DNA from 4 places in the Bacillus sp. AK124 genome. Region 4 is predicted to be linked to each of the others. Evidence: predicted binding sites of a transcription regulator. Region 4 holds the regulator's gene; each other region holds the start of a gene.
What was found. Region 4 encodes Rex, which represses fermentation and respiration genes when NADH is low (regulators of the CRP and FNR family bind a similar motif). Its sites were predicted from a motif close to TTGTGAAATATTTCACAA; they were not measured.
Positions count from the first base shown of each region.

Region 1: the regulator Rex is predicted to act here: its motif matches at 2,509-2,526, upstream of adhE (bifunctional acetaldehyde-CoA/alcohol dehydrogenase).
Region 2: the regulator Rex is predicted to act here: its motif matches at 2,322-2,339, upstream of M1E06_RS11335 (YwiC-like family protein).
Region 3: the regulator Rex is predicted to act here: its motif matches at 1,614-1,631, upstream of pflB (formate C-acetyltransferase).

Region 1 is NZ_CP096378.1:69,231-74,224, forward strand. Features, by position in the region: gene adhE (bifunctional acetaldehyde-CoA/alcohol dehydrogenase) at 1-2,435, opposite strand, end outside; gene gnd (decarboxylating NADP(+)-dependent phosphogluconate dehydrogenase) at 2,710-4,113, opposite strand; gene M1E06_RS00405 (GntP family permease) at 4,144-4,994, opposite strand, start outside.
Region 2 is NZ_CP096378.1:2,282,028-2,287,021, forward strand. Features, by position in the region: gene M1E06_RS11325 (nitrate/nitrite transporter) at 1-618, shown strand, start outside; gene M1E06_RS11330 (Crp/Fnr family transcriptional regulator) at 765-1,478, shown strand; gene M1E06_RS11335 (YwiC-like family protein) at 1,524-2,246, opposite strand; gene M1E06_RS11340 (cyclic nucleotide-binding domain-containing protein) at 2,396-2,863, shown strand; gene M1E06_RS11345 (TIGR04053 family radical SAM/SPASM domain-containing protein) at 2,976-4,079, shown strand; gene M1E06_RS11350 (DUF1858 domain-containing protein) at 4,186-4,410, shown strand; gene M1E06_RS11355 (DUF438 domain-containing protein) at 4,407-4,994, shown strand, end outside.
Region 3 is NZ_CP096378.1:2,221,044-2,226,037, forward strand. Features, by position in the region: gene M1E06_RS11060 (glycosyltransferase family 4 protein) at 1-1,454, shown strand, start outside; gene pflB (formate C-acetyltransferase) at 1,731-3,956, shown strand; gene pflA (pyruvate formate-lyase-activating protein) at 4,017-4,775, shown strand; gene M1E06_RS11075 (DHH family phosphoesterase) at 4,931-4,994, shown strand, end outside.
Region 4 is NZ_CP096378.1:3,662,677-3,667,670, reverse strand. Features, by position in the region: gene M1E06_RS18435 (ABC-F family ATP-binding cassette domain-containing protein) at 1-1,556, opposite strand, end outside; gene moaC (cyclic pyranopterin monophosphate synthase MoaC) at 1,703-2,209, shown strand; gene M1E06_RS18425 (redox-sensing transcriptional repressor Rex) at 2,213-2,857, shown strand; gene M1E06_RS18420 (twin-arginine translocase TatA/TatE family subunit) at 2,896-3,069, shown strand; gene tatC (twin-arginine translocase subunit TatC) at 3,076-3,852, shown strand; gene M1E06_RS18410 (YdiK family protein) at 3,897-4,088, opposite strand; gene M1E06_RS18405 (CPBP family intramembrane glutamic endopeptidase) at 4,088-4,822, opposite strand.

The DNA of each region.
Region 1 (4,994 bases), 740 kb from region 4:
TTAAGCTCTTTGGCGAGCGAGATAATCTCCTGGATCAGGCTTTCAACGCCTTCTGCAGTTGTTTTTGCAGGCAGGCCGAGCGTTCTGGCAATCTCCGCGTAGCGCTGATCGGCTATGAAGTGGCTGTATTTAGGAAATGCCGTGAACTTTTTCGGCTTTTCTGCATTATAGCGGATCACGTGCGGCAGAAGGATGGCGTTTGCCCGTCCATGAGCGATGTGAAACTCCGCGCCAAGCTTATGGGCTAAGCTGTGGTTGATGCCAAGGAAGGCATTGGAAAACGCCATTCCGGCAATCGTTGATGCATTATGCACTTTTTCGCGGGCCAGCTCGTCGCTGCCGTTTTTGTATGCTCTAGGCAGGTATTCGAAGATCAGCTGGATGGCCTTCATGGCCAAGCCGTCTGTATAGTCGTTAGCCATGCACGATACGTATGATTCAATTGCGTGTGTTAATACGTCCATTCCTGTGTCAGCCGTAATATGTTTCGGCACTGTCATGACAAATTGCGGGTCAATGATCGCGACGTCCGGCGTTAATTCATAATCGGCTAGCGGATACTTCGTATTCGTTTCTTTGTCTGTAATGACAGAGAATGAAGTGACTTCAGAGCCTGTGCCTGATGTCGTCGGGATCGCGACGAATTTTGCTTTTTCGCCTAGTTTCGGGTATTTGACAATGCGCTTGCGGATGTCCAGGAATTTTTGCTTTAATCCAAAGAATTCAGCATCTGGGTGCTCATAGAACAACCACATTCCTTTTGCGGCATCCATTGCAGAACCTCCGCCGAGGGCGATGATGACATCCGGCTGGAATTTGGCCATCATGTCGACGCCGTTCATCACCGTTTCGATTGAAGGATCAGGCTCGACATCAGAAAAAATTTCACAATGAACGTAATCCGGGCGCCTTCTTAAGTAGTGTAGGACGCGGTCTACATATCCGAGTTTCACCATCCCCGGATCAGTCACAATCAACGCTTTTGAGATGTCAGGCATTTTCGCTAAATATTGGGTTGCGTGTTTTTCAAAATAGATTTTTGGAGGAACTTTAAACCACTGCATATTGACATTCCTTTTCGCCACTTTTTTCGTGTTGATTAAATGAACAGCTCCAACGTTTGACGAGACGGAGTTTCCGCCATATGTGCCGCATCCGAGTGTTAAAGAAGGCATATAGGCGTTGTAAATGTCGCCGATCGCCCCTTGTGACGACGGTGCATTGACGATGATCCGCCCGGCTTTCATCCGTAATCCGAATTCTTTAACGGCTTCTTGATCGTTCGTATGAATTACCGCCGAGTGGCCGGTTCCACCGAACGCGAGCATGTCTTCGGCGCGTTTTAATCCCTCTTGAATTCCGCTGACTTTGTAGCACGCTAAAACAGGGCTCAGTTTTTCCCTGGACAGCGGGTAATCCGGACCTACGCCTTCTAATTCGGCGATGAGGATTTTTGTATCTTGAGGCACTTTGACACCGGCCATTTCAGCGATTTTGAATGCCGGCATGCCGACGATATCAGCGTTTACCGCGCAAGTATTTTCATTGATGACCAATTTCTCGACCTTTGATTTTTCGGTTTCATTTAAGAAATAGCAGTTGTTTCTTGTCATTTCGACTTTGACGTCTGAGTAGATGTCTTTGTCTATGATGACGGCCTGCTCTGATGCGCAAATCATGCCGTTGTCAAATGTTTTGGATAAGATCAGATCATTGACGGCTTGCTTCAGGTTGGCAGACTTCTCGATGTAGCACGGAACGTTTCCAGGTCCGACGCCAAGGGCCGGTTTTCCGGAGCTGTACGCTGATTTCACCATGCCGGCGCCCCCTGTTGCGAGAATCAGGGAAACGTTCGGATGGGTCATTAAGGCTTGAGTGGCATTCAGCGAAGGCGTTTCAATCCATTGGATACAGTTGTCGGGTGCTCCTGCTTTGACGGCTGCGTCCCGAAGGATTCTCGCCGCTTCGCGGCTGCATTTTTGGGCCGATGGATGGAAAGCAAACACGATAGGGTTTCTTGTTTTGATCGCTATCAGGGACTTGAACATTGTAGTGGAAGTAGGGTTGGTCACCGGCGTCACCCCGGCGATGACACCGACAGGCTCCGCGATTTCAATGACTCCGTCGTGTTCGTTTTCATTGATGATGCCCACTGTTTTATCGTATTTGATATGATGGTAGACATACTCTGTGGCAAACATGTTTTTAATGATTTTATCTTCATAAACGCCGCGCTTCGTTTCTTCGACGGCAAGTTTGGCGAGAGGCATGTGCTGATCAAGGCCGGCAAGCGCCATCTGTTTGACGATCTCATCAATCTGCTCCTGATCAAAGCTGCGGAATTCTTCCAATGCCTTTAGGCCTTTTTCGACTAGCTGATCAACCATGGTTGAGGCATTTTGCTTTTGTTTCATTTCCTTTTCTTCGATTGCCATTGTAAACCCTCCAGTGAATGAATAGGAATTTGATTACAACAGGATGTTCAGGGATGAATGATGCGGACATTATTTGTGAAACATTTCACAAGTGGAGTTAAAAAATTTTATCCCTGAAGCGGATATCTGGTTTATTTTGGTATCAGTCCTCCTTTTCTGTGGCTGAATTTATCATATCACGAATTTGAAGTATGAGTTTGTGAAATGTTGAACAAAGTATGAAATTCATTCTTGAGTAAAATAAGAATGCACCCCGAGGTCCGGGGTGCAGCTTTTAATACCAGTCCGTATGAAACACGCCTTCCATATCCGTCCGCTCATACGTGTGAGCGCCGAAATAATCGCGCTGCGCCTGCAGCAGGTTTGCGTTTGAGCGGCCCGTCCGGTAGCCGTCGTAATAGGAGAGGGCGGTGCTCAGGCACGGGAATGAGATGCCTGAGCTGATGCCTTCGCAGACGACCTTTCGCAAGCCGGACTGGTATTCTTTTAGTTTTTCAGCGAAGTCAGGTGCGACCAGCAGGTTGGACAGGTCCGGCTGTTTGTCGAAAGCTTCGCTGATGAGATTTAAAAATTGTGCGCGGATGATGCAGCCGCCGCGGAAGATGAGGGCGATGTCCTTTAACGGCAGGTGCCATCCGTTCAGATCAGACGTCATTTTATATTGAGCGAAGCCTTGGGCATAGGCGCAGACTTTCCCCATGTATAACGCCTGTCTGACGCGGTCGATCCACACGTTCTGATCCAGGGACCGTTCTTCTGTTTCTGGCCCGGCCAATACGTTTTCGGCAGCTGTCCTTTCGTCTTTTAATGATGACAGGTAACGGGCAAACAGGGATTCCGTGATAATTGATGATGGAATGCCGTTGTCGATGGCCTGCAGGCTCGTCCATTTGCCCGTGCCTTTTTGGCCGGTTTTGTCGAGGATGACGTCGATGAGCGGAGCGCCCGTTCGATCATCCTTTTTCCTCAGGATCTCTGCCGTGATTTCGATTAAATAGCTTTTCAGCTCTCCTTGATTCCACGTGTCGAAAATGTCAGCGATTTCATCTATCGGCAAAAGAAGCTTTTCTCTTAAAAATGTATACGCTTCAGCGATAAGCTGCATGTCTGCGTATTCGATGCCGTTGTGCACCATTTTGACAAAATGCCCCGCGCCTTTTGGACCGATGTAGACACAGCATGGATCTCCTTCTACTTGGGCGGCGATTTTTGTGAGAATCGGAGCTGCTTTTTCGTAGACGTCCCGATCTCCGCCGGGCATAATGGATGGGCCTTTTAAAGCGCCGACTTCGCCGCCGGAAATGCCGATTCCCAAGTAGCCGATACCTTTCGCTTTCAAACTGTCATATCTTCGTTCCGTATCTTCGTAGTGGGAGTTGCCGCCGTCCATGATGACATCCCCTTCTTCAAGCAGAGGAACGAGCGAGTCGATAACAGAATCAACCGGTTTGCCTGCTGTGACCATAAGAAAGATTTTTCTCGGTTTTTCTAAAGACTGTACGAAATCTTCAAGTTCATAGTACGGCTTGACTGTTTGGCCTCCCGTTTTTTGGACGAGTTGATCGGTTAAATCCCTTGTGTAGTTATAGACGGCGACTTGTTCGCCTTTGCTTGCCATGTTCAGGGCGATATTGCTCCCCATGACTCCCAAACCTATGACACCGATTGTATTGCGCATGTAATACCTGCTCCTTCATTTAAGACTTTTTTATACAAATAGGCTTAACAATAAAGTAAATCCTAATCCGGCCACCGCGATAATGGTTTCAAGCAGTGTCCAGGTGGCAAATGTCTCTTTCATGCTTAGTCCGAAATACTCTTTGAACATCCAGAAGCCTGCGTCATTGACATGGGAAGCGATTACACTTCCGGCCCCTGTTGCAAGCACAACCAGCGCAAGATTGACATCGCTTTGTCCGAGCATCGGAAGAACGAGTCCGGTTGTGCTTAATGCAGCAACTGTCGCGGATCCTAAGGAGATGCGCAGAATTGCGGCGATGACCCAGGCGAGCAAGATCGGCGACATGGCTGTTCCTTTGAATAACTCAGCTACATAGTCGCCTACTCCGCCATTGATCAAGACTTGTTTGAAGGCGCCGCCGCCCCCGATGATCAAGAGCATCATTCCGATTTGTGTAATGGCGGTTGAACAGGAATCCATCACTTGTTTGATCGGGATCTTTCTGGCGATCCCCATCGTATAGATCGCGACCAACAGGGAGATGACCATCGAAGTCGAGGCATTCCCGATTAAGCGAACAGCTGCCAGCAGGCTGTTGTCTGCAAGACCCATCGTTTCTTGAATAAGCGTAATAACAGTCGAAATAGACATGATAATGACCGGAAGCATAGCTGTGAAGACGCTGATGCCGAAGCCGGGCGTCTCTTCAAGCTTGAACGTTTTCTGCTCACCGAGTGAAGCGATGCTGCCCATTTTCTCAAATGATTGCGGGACGATTTTTTTCGCCAGTTTCGTAAATAAAGGTCCGGCCAAAAGAACGGTTGGAATTGCAACAATGATACCGTAGAGCAGCACTTCCCCGATATTGGCGCCGAGCT
Region 2 (4,994 bases), 1.4 Mb from region 4:
TCTGTAACAGAGCAAATGAAGGCAGTCTACCGAAATCAGACATTATGGTTTTTAAGCTTGTTTTACTTCATTACATTCGGATCTTTCGTCGCGTTTACGATTTATCTTCCGAACTTTCTTGTTAATCACTTCGGGCTTGATCCCGTTGATTCAGGGCTTAGAACCGCCGGATTTATCGCTGTCGCAACTTTTCTGAGGCCTGTCGGCGGCTGGCTCGCGGACAAATTCAACCCGCTGAAGCTGTTGATGTATGTATTTGCCGGCTGTACCTTGTCAGGGATTTTATTGGCCTTTTCACCCAGCCTCGGACTTTACGGATTTGGGGTATTAACCGTTGCCGTGTGCGCCGGTCTTGGAAACGGGATCATCTTTAAGCTTGTGCCGCTTTATTTTTCAAATCAGGCCGGCATCGTCAATGGGATTGTATCAGCGATGGGCGGCTTGGGAGGATTCTTCCCGCCACTCATCCTGTCAAGCGTTTTTCAGGCAACCGGCCATTATGCGATCGGATTCATGGCGCTGTCAGAAGCAGCCCTTGCCAGCTTTGTGATCGTGGTCTGGATGTATTTTCAGGAAGTGAGCAAAACATCGACCAAAACGAAGACGAACCATTTATAAACCTTTCCTGCAAAAGGAGCCTTGAGCTGATGTGCTCAGGCTCTTTTTTGGGACTTTATTCATAAGTTCACAATATTGTTTATATTTAAAAGGTCACTCAGCCTTATTTAACGTTAAAATAAGAACTGCTAAAGGGGTGACGCTCAATGAATATTTCTGTTAGAAAATCAGACACAGATTTGCTCTCAGACGATCTGCATCACTTGCTGGAATCAATCAGTACACGACGAAAAATCAGGCAGGACACATTCCTTTTTCAAGAAGGGATGGATGCGGAGGAACTGTATCTTATTCAGTCGGGACTTGTCCAAATCGGCAAATTGACGTCCGATGGCAAAGAACTGACACTCAGAATGTGCAAAAAAAATGATATTGTCGGGGAGCTTACGCTTTTTACAGAAGATGCGAAATATATGCTGAGCGCAAAGATCCTCTCTGATGGCGAAGTGTTGGTCATCAATAAAGATAAGCTTGAAAAAGAACTCATACAAAACGGTGCACTGACGTTTGAGTTTATGAAATGGATGAGCACGCATTTGCGAAAGATTCAATCGAAAATCCGCGACCTTTTGCTGAATGGTAAAAAAGGCGCGCTCTACTCCACCTTGATCCGTCTCGCAAACAGCTACGGCATCACAAGAAGCGACGGGATTCTCATCAATATTGTGCTGACGAACCAGGATCTGGCGAAATTCTGTGCCGCCGCAAGGGAGAGCATCAACCGCATGCTGAGCGACCTCCGGAAGAACGGTGTCATTTCAATTGAGGACTCAGGAAAAATCGTCATTCATCAACTCAACTATTTAAAACGCGAAATCGACTGTGAAAACTGCCCGCTCGACATCTGCAATATCGACTGAAAAAACGAAAACAAACAAGGACATGAAGCACAGTGTCCTTGTTTTTTACGTTTGCAGCAGAAAAACGATCAACACGGCCATAAAGAAACAGGCATTCACCAGCTCTGAGATTCCGATTGTCTTAATCGACAGTTTCTTTCCATGTAAAAACCACGCTCTGAAACTGCTCGGCACTACACCAAGCACGGCCCATCCTGCCCCCGCGGCCAGCGAGATGAACGGCAGGAATACGTGGTATCCCCATGAATAAAGTTTAAACCGATTGTTTTTCTTTTCGCGGATCATCGACTTGACATAAAAGGCGCTCCCTGTGAAAAACAAAGCGGACTGGATAAAAACAAACAATGCTTCACCATCAAGCTTCCCCGCTCCCATCCAGAAGCTCGCAAGCCCGCCCGCGCTGAAAACAAGGATTGCCGCAATATCATTTAAAAGCGCCCTGTCGTTGTTTCTTTTCGCATAATAAAGATTGATGAGAAAGAGCGGAAACAGCGGCAGCCCGAGAAAAACGAGCCGCGGCTCCAGCCAGACCGAAATAAGCAGGAAAACGATGGCCGGAATGCCGTAGATGAGAACCCATTTTTGATAGTAAACGATATTTTTCTTCTTCACCATCATCGTAGCCGGAAATGCCGCTAGATATAGAAACAGCCATCCGCAGAACAGCGGAATATGCTTTACATCCGCGCCCCCGGCGAACATGCCGAGAACAAACGGGATGACAAGCATCGCCCAGGCGCCGTGCTGCTTCGGTATGAACACTTTCATCACGCATCCTCCCTTCTTTTCTATTACATTATAAAAGTTTCGTCTTTTTTACACAGTGACATTTTGCATACAGGCGTGTGAAATAAATCACTGCGCCCTCCAGCCCGGCGCTTTATACTAAATGCTAATATATAGAAGGAGGATATACCATGGACCGGTTTGACTACTTATTGTTTCTGAAAAATCTTCCTATGTTTCTCGGGGTACCCCTTCCGATCATCAAAAGGCTGCTGAAAAACGGGAAGGTGATCGATATCCAGCCATCTCAGCATTCGCGATCGTTCCTTCATTCGCAATCCGTCTATTTTGTTTTAAAAGGGGAAGTTCATTTTTCTGACAGAAGACTTCCAGAAGAATCCCGAACGATCGCCGAGTGGGAAAAAGGCGATGTTTTCCCTATTGATCAAAAAGGCGAACCTTTCGTATCTCCGTTTATTTCAGTCAACACTGCCGCAGAAACCGCCGTACTTGAAATTCCATTTCATACTTTCAAAAAAATGATGACTTATAACCGCCAATTACAGACGAACTTTCTCATGCTGCTTCAGCAGAATTTGTATTTTTCCTACCAGCTTTTTTTGCGTTACCTCAACTCCTCTGCAGAAGACGACGCGTGAGAAGGGCCTCCCCCTTCTTTCCCTTCCTTTTCTAAATGTGATCTACTTAACTTTTTTTCTTTTTCATTTCCGCTACGATACACATGAATGCAAACGAAAGGACAGATGAAAGATGATACATTGCGATTTCGACAAGTCTCCGTTTATCGTCATTTGGGAGCTGACAAGAGCGTGCGAGCTCAAGTGCCTTCATTGCCGGGCATCGGCTCAAAATAAACGCGATCCGCGGGAGCTCACCCTGAAAGAAGGAAAAGATTTAATCGATCAAATTCATGCGATGGACAATCCCCTCCTCGTGCTGACAGGGGGTGACCCTTTAATGAGAGACGACGTATTCGCCATTATTGAGTATGCCGTCCAAAAAGGGGTTCGCGTCTCTATGACCCCGAGTGCCACGCCGAATGTTACAAGAGAAGCGATTCAATCAGCAAAAGAAATCGGCTTATCCCGATGGGCGTTCAGCTTGGACGGGCCAACCCGAGAGATTCATGATCATTTTCGAGGAACGGACGGTTCCTTTGACCTGACCATGAAGGCCATACGCTACATTCATGAATGCCATCTGCCTCTGCAGATTAATACCGTTATATCCGCTTATAACATCGATTACCTGGATGAAATGGCAAAGCTGATCGAAGAATTGAACTGTGTATTATGGAGTGTATTTTTTCTCGTCCCGACAGGCCGCGCGAAGCGGGAAGATATGATTTCGCCGGTGGACCATGAAAAAGTCTTTCTTTGGCTCAGCCGTTTGGCAAAAGAAGCGCCTTTTGACATCAAAACGACAGCAGCCCAGCACTACCGACGGGTCGTTATTCAACAAAAAATGCGGGAAGCGAAAGACCCCAACATGAAAATCCGCTATGAACACGCATTGCAGAAAGGGAAAATGGATGCGATCGGCGGATTGGGCCGGGCTCCGAAAGGTGTGAACGATGGCAACGGCTTTATGTTTATCTCCCATATCGGCGATGTATATCCAAGCGGACTCCTGCCGTTTAAAGCCGGAAACATCCGCGAACAGCCGCTGGCTGAGATTTATCGCGAATCACCGATCTTTAAGAATTTGCGAAATCCGGACGGATTTAAAGGAAAATGCGGCGTCTGTGAATTCCGCCATGTGTGCGGCGGTTCGCGCTCACGTGCCTATGCTCTGACAGGCGATTATCTGGAAAGCGACCCGAGCTGTATTTATATTCCGAAGGCTTTGCGCTGAAAAATGTGATGTACGTCACATTTTTTTCAGCATACTTGTATTACGGTATAGATGAGAATGATCATCACTATCAAAGGATGTGATCCCTCTGCATAAAAAAATTGATTTGAACGATTCCGTATACGAACTTTGCACATTGCATCCTGAACTAAAAGCCGTGATGAAGGAAGCCGGGTTTAAAAACATAACGAAGCCCGGCATGCTGGAAACAGCCGGGCGTATCGTGACGATTCCGAAAGGCGCGCGAATGATGCAAATCGAATGGCCGCATGTCTTAGACATATTGAAAGCGCACGGATTTGACCCCGTTTGGAAAGGAGAAAAACGATGAGCGAAATGATTAACAACCGGGAAACGCAGCAAGGTCTGCCAGAGGAAAAAAAGCAGCTTCTGAAAGAAATCATCATCGACCTTCATAAAGGAAAACCGCTTGCCGACGTCAAAAAACGGTTTGAAAAGACGTTCGGTTCAGTCAATGCTGAAGAAATCGCTCAGCTGGAACAGGCGTTAATGAAGGAAGAAGGCATTACCCCCGAAGAAATTCAAGAGCTTTGTTCCGTTCACGCCGCTGTGTTTAAAGGATCGATTGAAGACATTCACCGCGCTGACGCCGATAAGCAGCCAGGCCATCCCGTTCATACTTTTATGAAAGAAAATAAAGAAATCGACCTCCTTTTGAACTTTAAAATGCAGCTTCATTTGGAACGTTTTGAAAAAGAAGATCACCGCGACAACATTCTCAAGCTGCTCACAGACTTGAACTTGCTCGCCGATGTCGACAAACATTACAGCAGAAAAGAAAATCTTCTCTTCCCCTATTTAGAAAAGTACGGAATTACTGGGCCCAGCCAAGTGATGTGGGCTGTCGATGATTTTATCCGCAAGAGCATCAAAGAAGTGAAGCGTTTGTTGGAA
Region 3 (4,994 bases), 1.4 Mb from region 4:
GCCCGTCTACCTATATTGATATCCTTAGAAAAAGCTTGGAAGGAGAAGGGCATTCTGTCGATTTAATGTCGCACGATACCCGATGGCTCAACATTCAGGTCGCCGATCAGCAGCCGGCCGATAAACACCGGTTAAAACATGAGCTGATTCACCGTCTTCAAACAGCTTATACCGAAAAATATCCCCTGTGGATATATTGGCGTGAAATGGAGCGCTACAGTTTGGAACAAGCTGTTAAACAGTTTGATCTTAAGAAGTATGATTTGATCCACTGCCACGATTTTATGACGGCAAGAGCACTGGCCCGTTCCAAACCTCAGCACACGCCTTTAATCGTGTCCCTCCATAACTTTAAATATCATGAAGCAAAGATTACCGGGGAATTTGACGAGAAAAGCGGCCAGGAACAGCAATACATGAAAATCGAAGAATGTTTGGGCGCAATGTCTGGAGACGTTGTGGCCGTTCCGTGCGAATGGCTGAAACACGAGCTGATTCAAATTGGTGTGACGCCTTCGAACATCCGAGTCATCCCGTATGGAATTGTAAAAACACCCTTTATCGAAAAGAAAAATAATCTCCCTAAAAGCCTCCCGCATCAAGGAAAAAAGATCATTCTCTGTCCGGCGCGGCTCGTTCCGGTGAAAGGACACCGCTATTTGATCGAAGCGCTTTATAAACTGCGGTGCGAAAGGGATGATTTTCACTGCCTTCTCGCAGGCGAGGGTCCGGAGCTCGAAACTCTGCAAAGCCTGTCCGAAAAGCTCGGTATCGCGTCGGCGGTCTCTTTTCTCGGAAAGCGAAAAGATATACCTGACTTAATGAATATTAGTGATGTCATTGTTTTGCCGTCACTTCACGATACATTTCCGCTCGTCATCCTGGAAGGGCAGTTCTCCGCAAAACCTGTGCTGGCGACAAACGTAGGCGGGGTAAAAGAAATCATTGATGACGGTGCGAACGGATTGCTTGTTCCCCCGGCAGACAGCGAAGCGCTTACTGAAAAGCTGCGCCTGCTGCTCGACGATGACAAAACCCGGCAAAAATTGGGGCGCCAAGCGTTTCAAAAAGCTATGAAACATTGGGATATCAGCTTTCACATGAGGTCGATCGAAAACCTGTATCAAACATTCGAGACACAAAAAAGAGCAGTGCGGTCCTGCAAAAATCATCGAAAAGAGCAGGGGCTGGACCTGGAAATCCTCGAACAAATCGGTGAAAAGAAAACGTCAGAAGCGGAGTACACGATTGCCGGGGAAATCCCGGAACATCTCAAAAGCCAACTTAAAAAAGAGGACCATTACATTCATGTTTATGATTTGTCAGGCGTTTTACTGCAGACAAAAGCGGTCGATTCGAAAGGGTGCTATGAATTTCACCAGCTCCCCCGAGGCAGCTATGTCTTGAAAAGCACTATCGAAGCATTCGGCAATCAGTTCATATCCCTCGACTGATGATAAATACTTCTGCGCAAGCCGGCTGTTTAGCCGGTTTTTTTATATAACAGTTTTCATTTTATTTGACTTTATTATAATACAGATTCAAATAAGAAAATTGCTTCAAACAACATCCTATATTAGGAAAAACGCGATGTTCAAAGAACTTTCTTAAATTTGTTAACTATTTCACAAAATATGTGATTTTTATCACATTCAAAACTGTTATATTAAACATAAGATATAAATGCAACAACTGTTATATCATTTCAACTTGAAAAGAGGGGGATTTAAATGGAACAATGGAAAGGTTTCACCACAAACGTTTGGCAAAAAGAAGTCAATGTCCGCGATTTTATTCTCTCGAACTTTGAGCCATATCAAGGTGACGAATCGTTTCTCGAACCTCCGACGGAAGCTACATCGGCATTATGGGATCATGTAATGGACTTGACAAAAAAAGAGCGTGAAAACGGAGGCGTCCTCGATATGGATACAGAGATCGTCTCAACGATTACCTCGCACGGTCCCGGCTATTTGGACAAAGACTTGGAAAAAGTCGTCGGCGTTCAAACCGATGAGCCGTTTAAACGGTCGCTTCAGCCTTTCGGCGGCATTCGCATGGCGAAACAAGCATGTGAATCCTATGGTTTTGAATTGAATGAAGAAGTGGAAAGAATCTTTACCGATTACCGCAAAACCCATAACCAAGGCGTGTTTGACGCGTATACGGACGAAATGAAACTCGCCCGAAAGGTCGGAATCATTACCGGACTGCCTGATGCTTACGGGCGCGGGCGCATCATCGGCGATTACCGGAGAGTGGCGCTTTACGGCGTGGACTTCCTGATCGATGAAAAGAAAAAAGATGCGGCCGGCACCTCTCGCGTGATGTCTGAAGAAAACATCCGCCTTCGTGAAGAATTGTCAGAACAAATCCGGGCATTGAATGAACTTAAAGCACTTGCAGCAAGTTATGGCTTTGACATTTCCGAGCCTGCGGCGAATGCAAGAGAAGCATTTCAATGGCTGTATTTTGCCTATTTGGCTGCCATTAAAGAGCAAAATGGAGCAGCAATGAGCCTTGGCCGCGTGTCCACGTTCCTTGATATATACATCGAAAGAGATTTGAAAACGGGCGCATTAACAGAACAGGAGGCCCAAGAGCTTGTCGACCATTTTGTCATGAAGCTGCGCTTGGTCAAATTTGCACGCACACCTGACTACAATGAGCTGTTCAGCGGCGATCCGACGTGGGTGACAGAATCAATCGGCGGAATAGCGCACGACGGACGCGCACTCGTCACGAAAAACTCGTTCCGTTTCCTGCATACGCTTGACAATTTAGGTCCGGCGCCGGAACCAAATTTAACCGTCCTTTGGTCTGTCAGGCTGCCGCAAAAGTTTAAAAACTACTGTGCCAAAATGTCGATTAAAACGAGCTCGATTCAATACGAAAATGACGATATCATGCGTCCTGAATACGGGGATGACTACGGCATCGCCTGCTGTGTATCGGCAATGGCAATCGGCAAACAAATGCAGTTCTTCGGAGCACGCGCCAACTTGGCGAAAGCGCTTTTATATGCGATTAATGGCGGAAAAGACGAAAAGCATAAAATGCAAGTCGGTCCGGAAATGCCTCCGGTTGCTTCCGATGTGCTGGACTATGACGAGGTCATGCATAAATTAGATCAGACGATGGAATGGCTTGCAGGCTTGTACATCAATACGCTCAATGTCATTCACTACATGCATGATAAATATTGCTATGAAAGAATTGAAATGGCGCTACACGACACGGACATTTTGCGGACGATGGCCACCGGGATCGCCGGCTTGAGCGTTGTGGCCGATTCGTTAAGCGCTATCAAATATGCCAAAGTCAATGTTGTCCGCGATGAAAACGGCATTGCGGTCGATTTTGAAACAGAAGGCGACTTTCCTAAGTACGGAAATAATGATGACCGCGTCGACGCGATCGCCGTTGACATTGTCAAGCGCTTTATGAAAAAACTGCGCAAGCACCAGACATATCGCCAGTCTGTTCATACCATGTCAATTTTAACGATCACGTCAAACGTCGTTTACGGCAAGAAAACCGGAAATACGCCGGATGGACGCCGGGCGGGAGAACCGTTTGCTCCAGGCGCGAATCCGATGCACGGCCGCGATACTAAAGGAACGCTTGCATCGCTGTCTTCAGTGGCAAAGCTGCCTTACAGCTATGCGCTCGACGGCATATCCAACACCTTTTCGATCGTCCCGAAAGCGCTTGGCAAAGACGAAGAGAGCCGCGCCGTCAATTTATCAAGCATCCTTGACGGTTACGCCGCAAAAACAGGGCATCACTTAAATGTAAACGTATTTAACAGAGAAACATTGCTCGACGCCATGGAACATCCGGAGGAATATCCGCAGTTAACGATTCGCGTCTCAGGCTATGCGGTCAACTTTATTAAGCTGACGAAAGAACAGCAGTTAGACGTTATCAGCCGTACCTTCCATGAATCGATGTAACGAGCATAAAGCGGAGCGCGGCCGAGGCGCTCCGCCCCATAAAAAGAGGTGATCTTCATCATGGATGGAAATATTCATTCGATCGAAACATTCGGCACCGTTGACGGTCCGGGCATCAGATATGTCGTCTTCACACAAGGCTGCCTGATGCGCTGTCAATTTTGCCATAATGCTGATACATGGGAAATCGGAACCGGAAAACAAATGACGGTTTCCGAAATCGTTCAGGATGTCCAGCAATATCTCCCGTTTATTCAATCATCAGGCGGAGGCATCACCGTTAGCGGAGGCGAGCCGCTTTTACAACTGCCATTTTTAATCGAGCTGTTCAAAGCCTGTAAAAGCCATGGCATACACACGGCGCTCGATTCGTCCGGCGGATGCTATTCGGCGGCGCCGGCATTTCAAGAGCAGATCAAAGAGCTGATCCAGTATACAGACCTTGTTTTGCTTGATCTCAAGCATATCAACAGGAAAAAACATATCAACCTGACAGGAATGCCGAATGACCACATATTGGATTTTGCCCGGTTTCTCGCTGATCATCAAGTCCCCGTCTGGATCCGCCATGTACTGGTTCCGGGGATCTCTGATATCGATGACGATTTAGCAGCCCTCGGCACGTTTATCGGCACGCTGGGGAACGTTCAGAAGGTGGAGGTTCTTCCTTATCACAAACTCGGCGTCTACAAGTGGGAAGCGCTTGGCCTGGATTATCCATTAAAAGGGGTTGAACCGCCAAGTGCCGCCAGGGCCGAAAACGCATACAGACTACTCACCGCCCACTTGCAAGGCGGAGCCATGCTGCAAGAAACATAAACCCTTTTAACCGGACAGACTTTTTCCAACAAAAAGCTGTCCTTTTTGTCTTACCGCACAACCGTATAAAAAATCCCTTTTTTTACAATAGTAAGATGAGAAAGATGCGCCTGCTGCGGCAGGCCGACAATAAAACAGCAAGGTGGGCGGGAAGCATGTATCATTTGTATTCTCACAACGACTTGGACGGAGTCGGCTGCGGAATTCTCGCAAAGGTGG
Region 4 (4,994 bases):
GCTTTGTCGCGGGAAAGCTCCAGTACTTTTGTCGCGATCCGGTTGATAAAATAGCGGTCATGGGACACAAATAATATCGTTCCCGGGTAATCGATCAAAGCGTTCTCCAAGACTTCCTTGCTGTCCAGGTCGAGATGGTTTGTCGGCTCATCAAGAATAAGGAAGTTCGCTTTTTGGAGCATCAGCTTGGCGAGGGCAAGCCTTGCTTTTTCGCCGCCGCTTAACGCGTGTACAGGTTTTAATACGTCTTCTCCCGAAAACAGGAAGTTGCCGAGGCAGGTCCGGATATCCTTTTCATTCATTTCCGGATAATCGTCCCAAAGCTCGTCAAGCACGCGTTTTGACGACGTCAATTCAGCCTGTTCCTGGTCATAGTAGCCGATTGAGACATGGGAGCCTGTCGCGATTGTTCCCGATACCGGCTGCAGCTTTTGAATCAATGCTTTTAAAAGGGTTGACTTGCCGATTCCGTTCGGTCCGACCAGTGCAACGCTTTCCCCGCGGGTGATGTGAAAGTTCAATGAACGGAGAAGCGGGGGCTGCTCCTGATAGCTTACTGTCAAGTCTTCCACCCGCAGTACATCGTTTCCGCTTTGCCTTGTAATTTCAAAGCGGAAAGACGCCGACTTTTCATCTCCGAGCGGTTTGTCCATGATCTCCATCCGTTCAAGCTGCTTTCGTCTGCTCTGCGCCCGTTTCGTCGTCGAAGCTCTAGCCAGATTCCGGTCGACGAACTCCTGCAGCTTGGCGATTTCGTCCTGCTGCTTTTCATAAAGCTTTGTTTCCTTTTCCAGCTGTTCGGCTTTTAATTGGAGATAAGAGCTGTAGTTCCCGGTATATTTTTTGCTTTGGGACCGGCTGATCTCGTAAACTTGGGTAACCACTTTGTCAAGAAAGTACCTGTCATGGGAAACGATTAAAATCGCTCCGCTGTAATTTTGCAAATATTGTTCAAGCCATGTCAGGGTATCGATATCCAAGTGGTTTGTCGGTTCGTCCAAAATGAGGAGGTCGGGTTTTGTCAAAAGCATTTTTCCGAGGGCAAGCCTTGTTTTTTGACCTCCGCTTAAGTCCTGGACGCGGACGGAGTCGTCAAATCCCGCAAAGCCGAGCCCGTGCATGACGGATCTGACCTCTGCCTCATATTGGTAGCCGCCTTTGTCCTTGAACTCCTGCTGAAGCCTGTCATACGTCTTCATCAATGATTCAAGCATGTCCGGTCCGGCCTGCGCCATCTTTTCCTCGATCGCGCGCATTTCTTTTTCCATTTTTTTTAGAAAATCAAATACCGACAGCAATTCCTCTTTGAGCGTCAGCTTGGAATCGAGGCCGGAATGCTGGTCAAGGTAGCCCATCGTCAAATCTTTCGGCTTGATGATGTCCCCCTTTTCATATGAAAGTTTTCCTGCGATAATCTTTAGAAGAGTCGATTTTCCGGCGCCGTTGCGTCCGACGATCGCAATCCGGTCCCGAGATCTGACTTCGAGTTTTATATTCGTTAAAATCGTATCGGCTCCAAACGATTTTGAAAGTTGGTTCACTTGTAAAATCATCATGATCTTTCACCTCTTGTCTGCTATTTTAAGTGTAGCCTATCACTGCGCAGTCAGCAAACAATTAAGTGAACTCTGGAAGATTTTAGCCAAAGAAAAAGACAGAATGAAAAAAATAGTGTATGATCGTTATAAGGAGAGTTCAGAACATGAATGAGTTTACACATTTTAATGAACAAGGCAGAGCCAAGATGGTTGATATAAGCGAAAAGGAAGCTTCAGTACGCACAGCTGCGGCTGTTTCAAGCGTGTCTATGAATCGAACAGTACATGAAAAAATCAAAAACCGGGAAATCGGAAAGGGCGATGTATTGGCGGTGGCGCAAGTGGCCGGAATCATGGCCGCAAAACAGACATCCGCCATCATCCCGATGTGCCATCCGATCGCTCTGAAAGGAGTCGACATCGCCTTTCGCTGGGAGGAGAAAGAACAGAAGAGCATCCTGCATATTCAATCTAAAGTGAAGACCAAAGGGAGCACAGGTGTGGAAATGGAAGCGTTAACTTCGGCCTCCGTATGTGCGCTGACCGTATATGACATGTGCAAAGCGGCGGATAAGGGAATGGTGATAGGACCGACCTTTCTTCTCGAAAAGACAGGCGGGAAAAACGGTGACTATAAAAGGGAAAAAGCTGATGTAGACATGGAGGATTAGTTTATGAACATGGATCATTCAAAAATTCCGCAAGCGACAGCGAAACGGTTGCCATTATATTATCGTTTTTTAAAAAACCTTCATGCATCCGGAAAACAGCGTGTATCTTCCGCTGAGCTGAGCGATGCCGTCAAAGTCGATTCTGCGACCATCCGCAGGGACTTCTCGTACTTCGGCGCGCTCGGAAAAAAAGGATACGGCTACAATGTCAATTATTTGCTGTCCTTTTTCAGAAAGACGCTTGATCAGGATGAAATGACGAACGTAACGCTCATTGGCGTGGGGAATTTGGGGACAGCCTTTCTCCATTACAATTTTATCAAAAATAATAATACAAAAATCGCCATGGCGTTTGACATCAATGAGGAAAAAATCGGAACCGAGGTCGGCGGTGTTCCCGTCTATGATCTGAATAGACTTGAAGAGCATATGACGGATGATATCCCCGTCGCCATTTTGACGGTACCGGCTCAAGCCGCACAGTCGATTACAGACAGGCTGGTGGCGCTTGGCATTAAAGGCATTCTTAATTTCACGCCGGCCCGCTTGAATGTGCCGGAACACATTCGCATTCATCATATAGATTTGGCGGTTGAACTTCAGTCGCTGGTGTATTTCATGAAACATTATTCAATGCAGGAAAAGTAAAACGGAAAACGAAAAATAAAGGAAAGGGGGCAGGCTTTATGCCAATCGGTCCTGGAAGCTTTATTTTAATTGTCGTGGTGGCGCTTTTGATATTCGGCCCGAAAAAACTTCCCGAGCTGGGAAGAGCGGCGGGAAACACGCTGAGGGAGTTTAAGAATGCGACAAAAGGTTTGGCTGACGACGATTCCGATAAAAAGAAAGAAGATCAGTAGGATAGGATGACATTTATGAAGGAAAGAGAAATGTCGCTGATAGAACATATCACAGAACTACGCAGACGGCTTGTGATCACTTTTTTCTTTTTTGTTTTATTTGTTGTGGCAGGCTTTTTATTGGCAAAGCCGCTGATTATCTATCTGCAGCAGACGGATGAAGCAAAGCTGCTGACGCTCAACGCGTTCAAGCTGACCGATCCTTTATTTGTGTACGTGCAGTTCGCTTTCATCATCGGCGCCGTCTTGACTTCGCCGCTTGTTTTATACCAGCTGTGGGCTTTCATTAGCCCGGGGCTGTATGAAAAAGAACGAAAAGTGACGCTCAGCTATATTCCGATATCGATTATTCTTTTTTTAGGCGGCATTGCCTTTTCTTACTTTATTTTATTTCCGTTTGTCGTGGACTTTATGACGAGAGTCTCAGATGATCTGAATGTCAACCAGGTCATCGGAATACACGAATATTTTCAGTTTCTGCTTCAGTTGACGCTTCCTTTTGGCTTATTGTTTCAGATGCCTGTGGTCATCATGTTTATCACAAGGCTCGGCCTCGTGACGCCGATGTTTTTGGCGAAAATCAGAAAATACGCATATTTTGTGTTGTTCGTCATCGCGGCCCTCATTACACCGCCTGAGCTTTTGTCGCATTTAATGGTCTCAGTGCCATTGCTCATTCTTTATGAAATCAGTATCGTGATTTCAAGAATATCCTACAGGCAGGCGCAAAAAACAATGATTCAAGAGGAAAATCAAGCGTTTTTGAACGACCATACTAAATAAGAGCCATTCTTTTTCAGAATGGCTCTTTTCCTTCACAAAAAAGGCTATTGATCTTTTCGTTTCATCTTGCCGGCCAGGGCGAACATTTTAAAGGAAATGCTGATATTATAGGCTGCGAAAAGCATCAGCAGGATCGTGTAAAAAGACCACATGCTTCCGGGCGAGGTTGCCGCCAGATATGTAAACAGCACACCCGTTAATAAATAAATCGCTCCCCAGAATTTAGGGCTTCTCATCATAGAAATCCTCCAATAATCATTTGCATTTTCTCGACGTGTTTCAAATATTCTTCAATAGGCTCCCGGAATGTCTGCAGTAAGACGACGAGCGTATTCATGGCGACATGGGCGAAAATAGGCACGATAATCCGGTTGGTTCTGACATATAAAAAGGAGAATGTGAATCCCATTGCTGTATAAATGAGCAGATGGCTGAAATCCAAATGGACGACCGAGAAGAGCACCGAACTGAACAAAGCGGCAATGAAAAAATTCGTTTTCTCATAGATTGCACCGAAAATGATCTTTCTGAAAATGATTTCTTCAAGAATCGGTCCGAATACAGAAGAGACAAACACCATCAGCGGCAATGCGGTGATGATTTCCATGATCCGCTGCGTATTTTCCGATTCCGGGTTGACCCCGAACAAGTACATTTCGATCGAAGCGGCAATTGACTGCGAAAACAAAGCGAGAAAAACGCCGGCTACCGCCCATCCGATTGACGCTCCAACCGATGCTTTCGGGCGGTTGCGAAGCGTCGTCTTCGGCACCGTCCGCAAAATCAGCAGCACGATAACGAGACAGAGGGTAAACGCGATGACAGACCAGACGCCTGTCAATGTAAGCTGGGCTTCAGCCTTTGGCTGTCCTTTGCCCACTCCCAAAAAGTAAAGAAGAGGCAAGCCGACAGCGGCCGACAATTGCATGAGAACGTATGCCAATATAATAAACCAGTATTGTTTTCTCAAGCTTTATGTACTCCTTTTCTAAAAATCTAATTCAGACTATGTTTATTGTAACACACTCTTTTTAAATTATAGGATGATAAGGACATGCGGAGAAATGTAAGCGCAAAAAAATTTGACCTTATCACTTGAAATTGCCTGGGAGATTCTTTATTATAAGAATTGTGTTAGCACT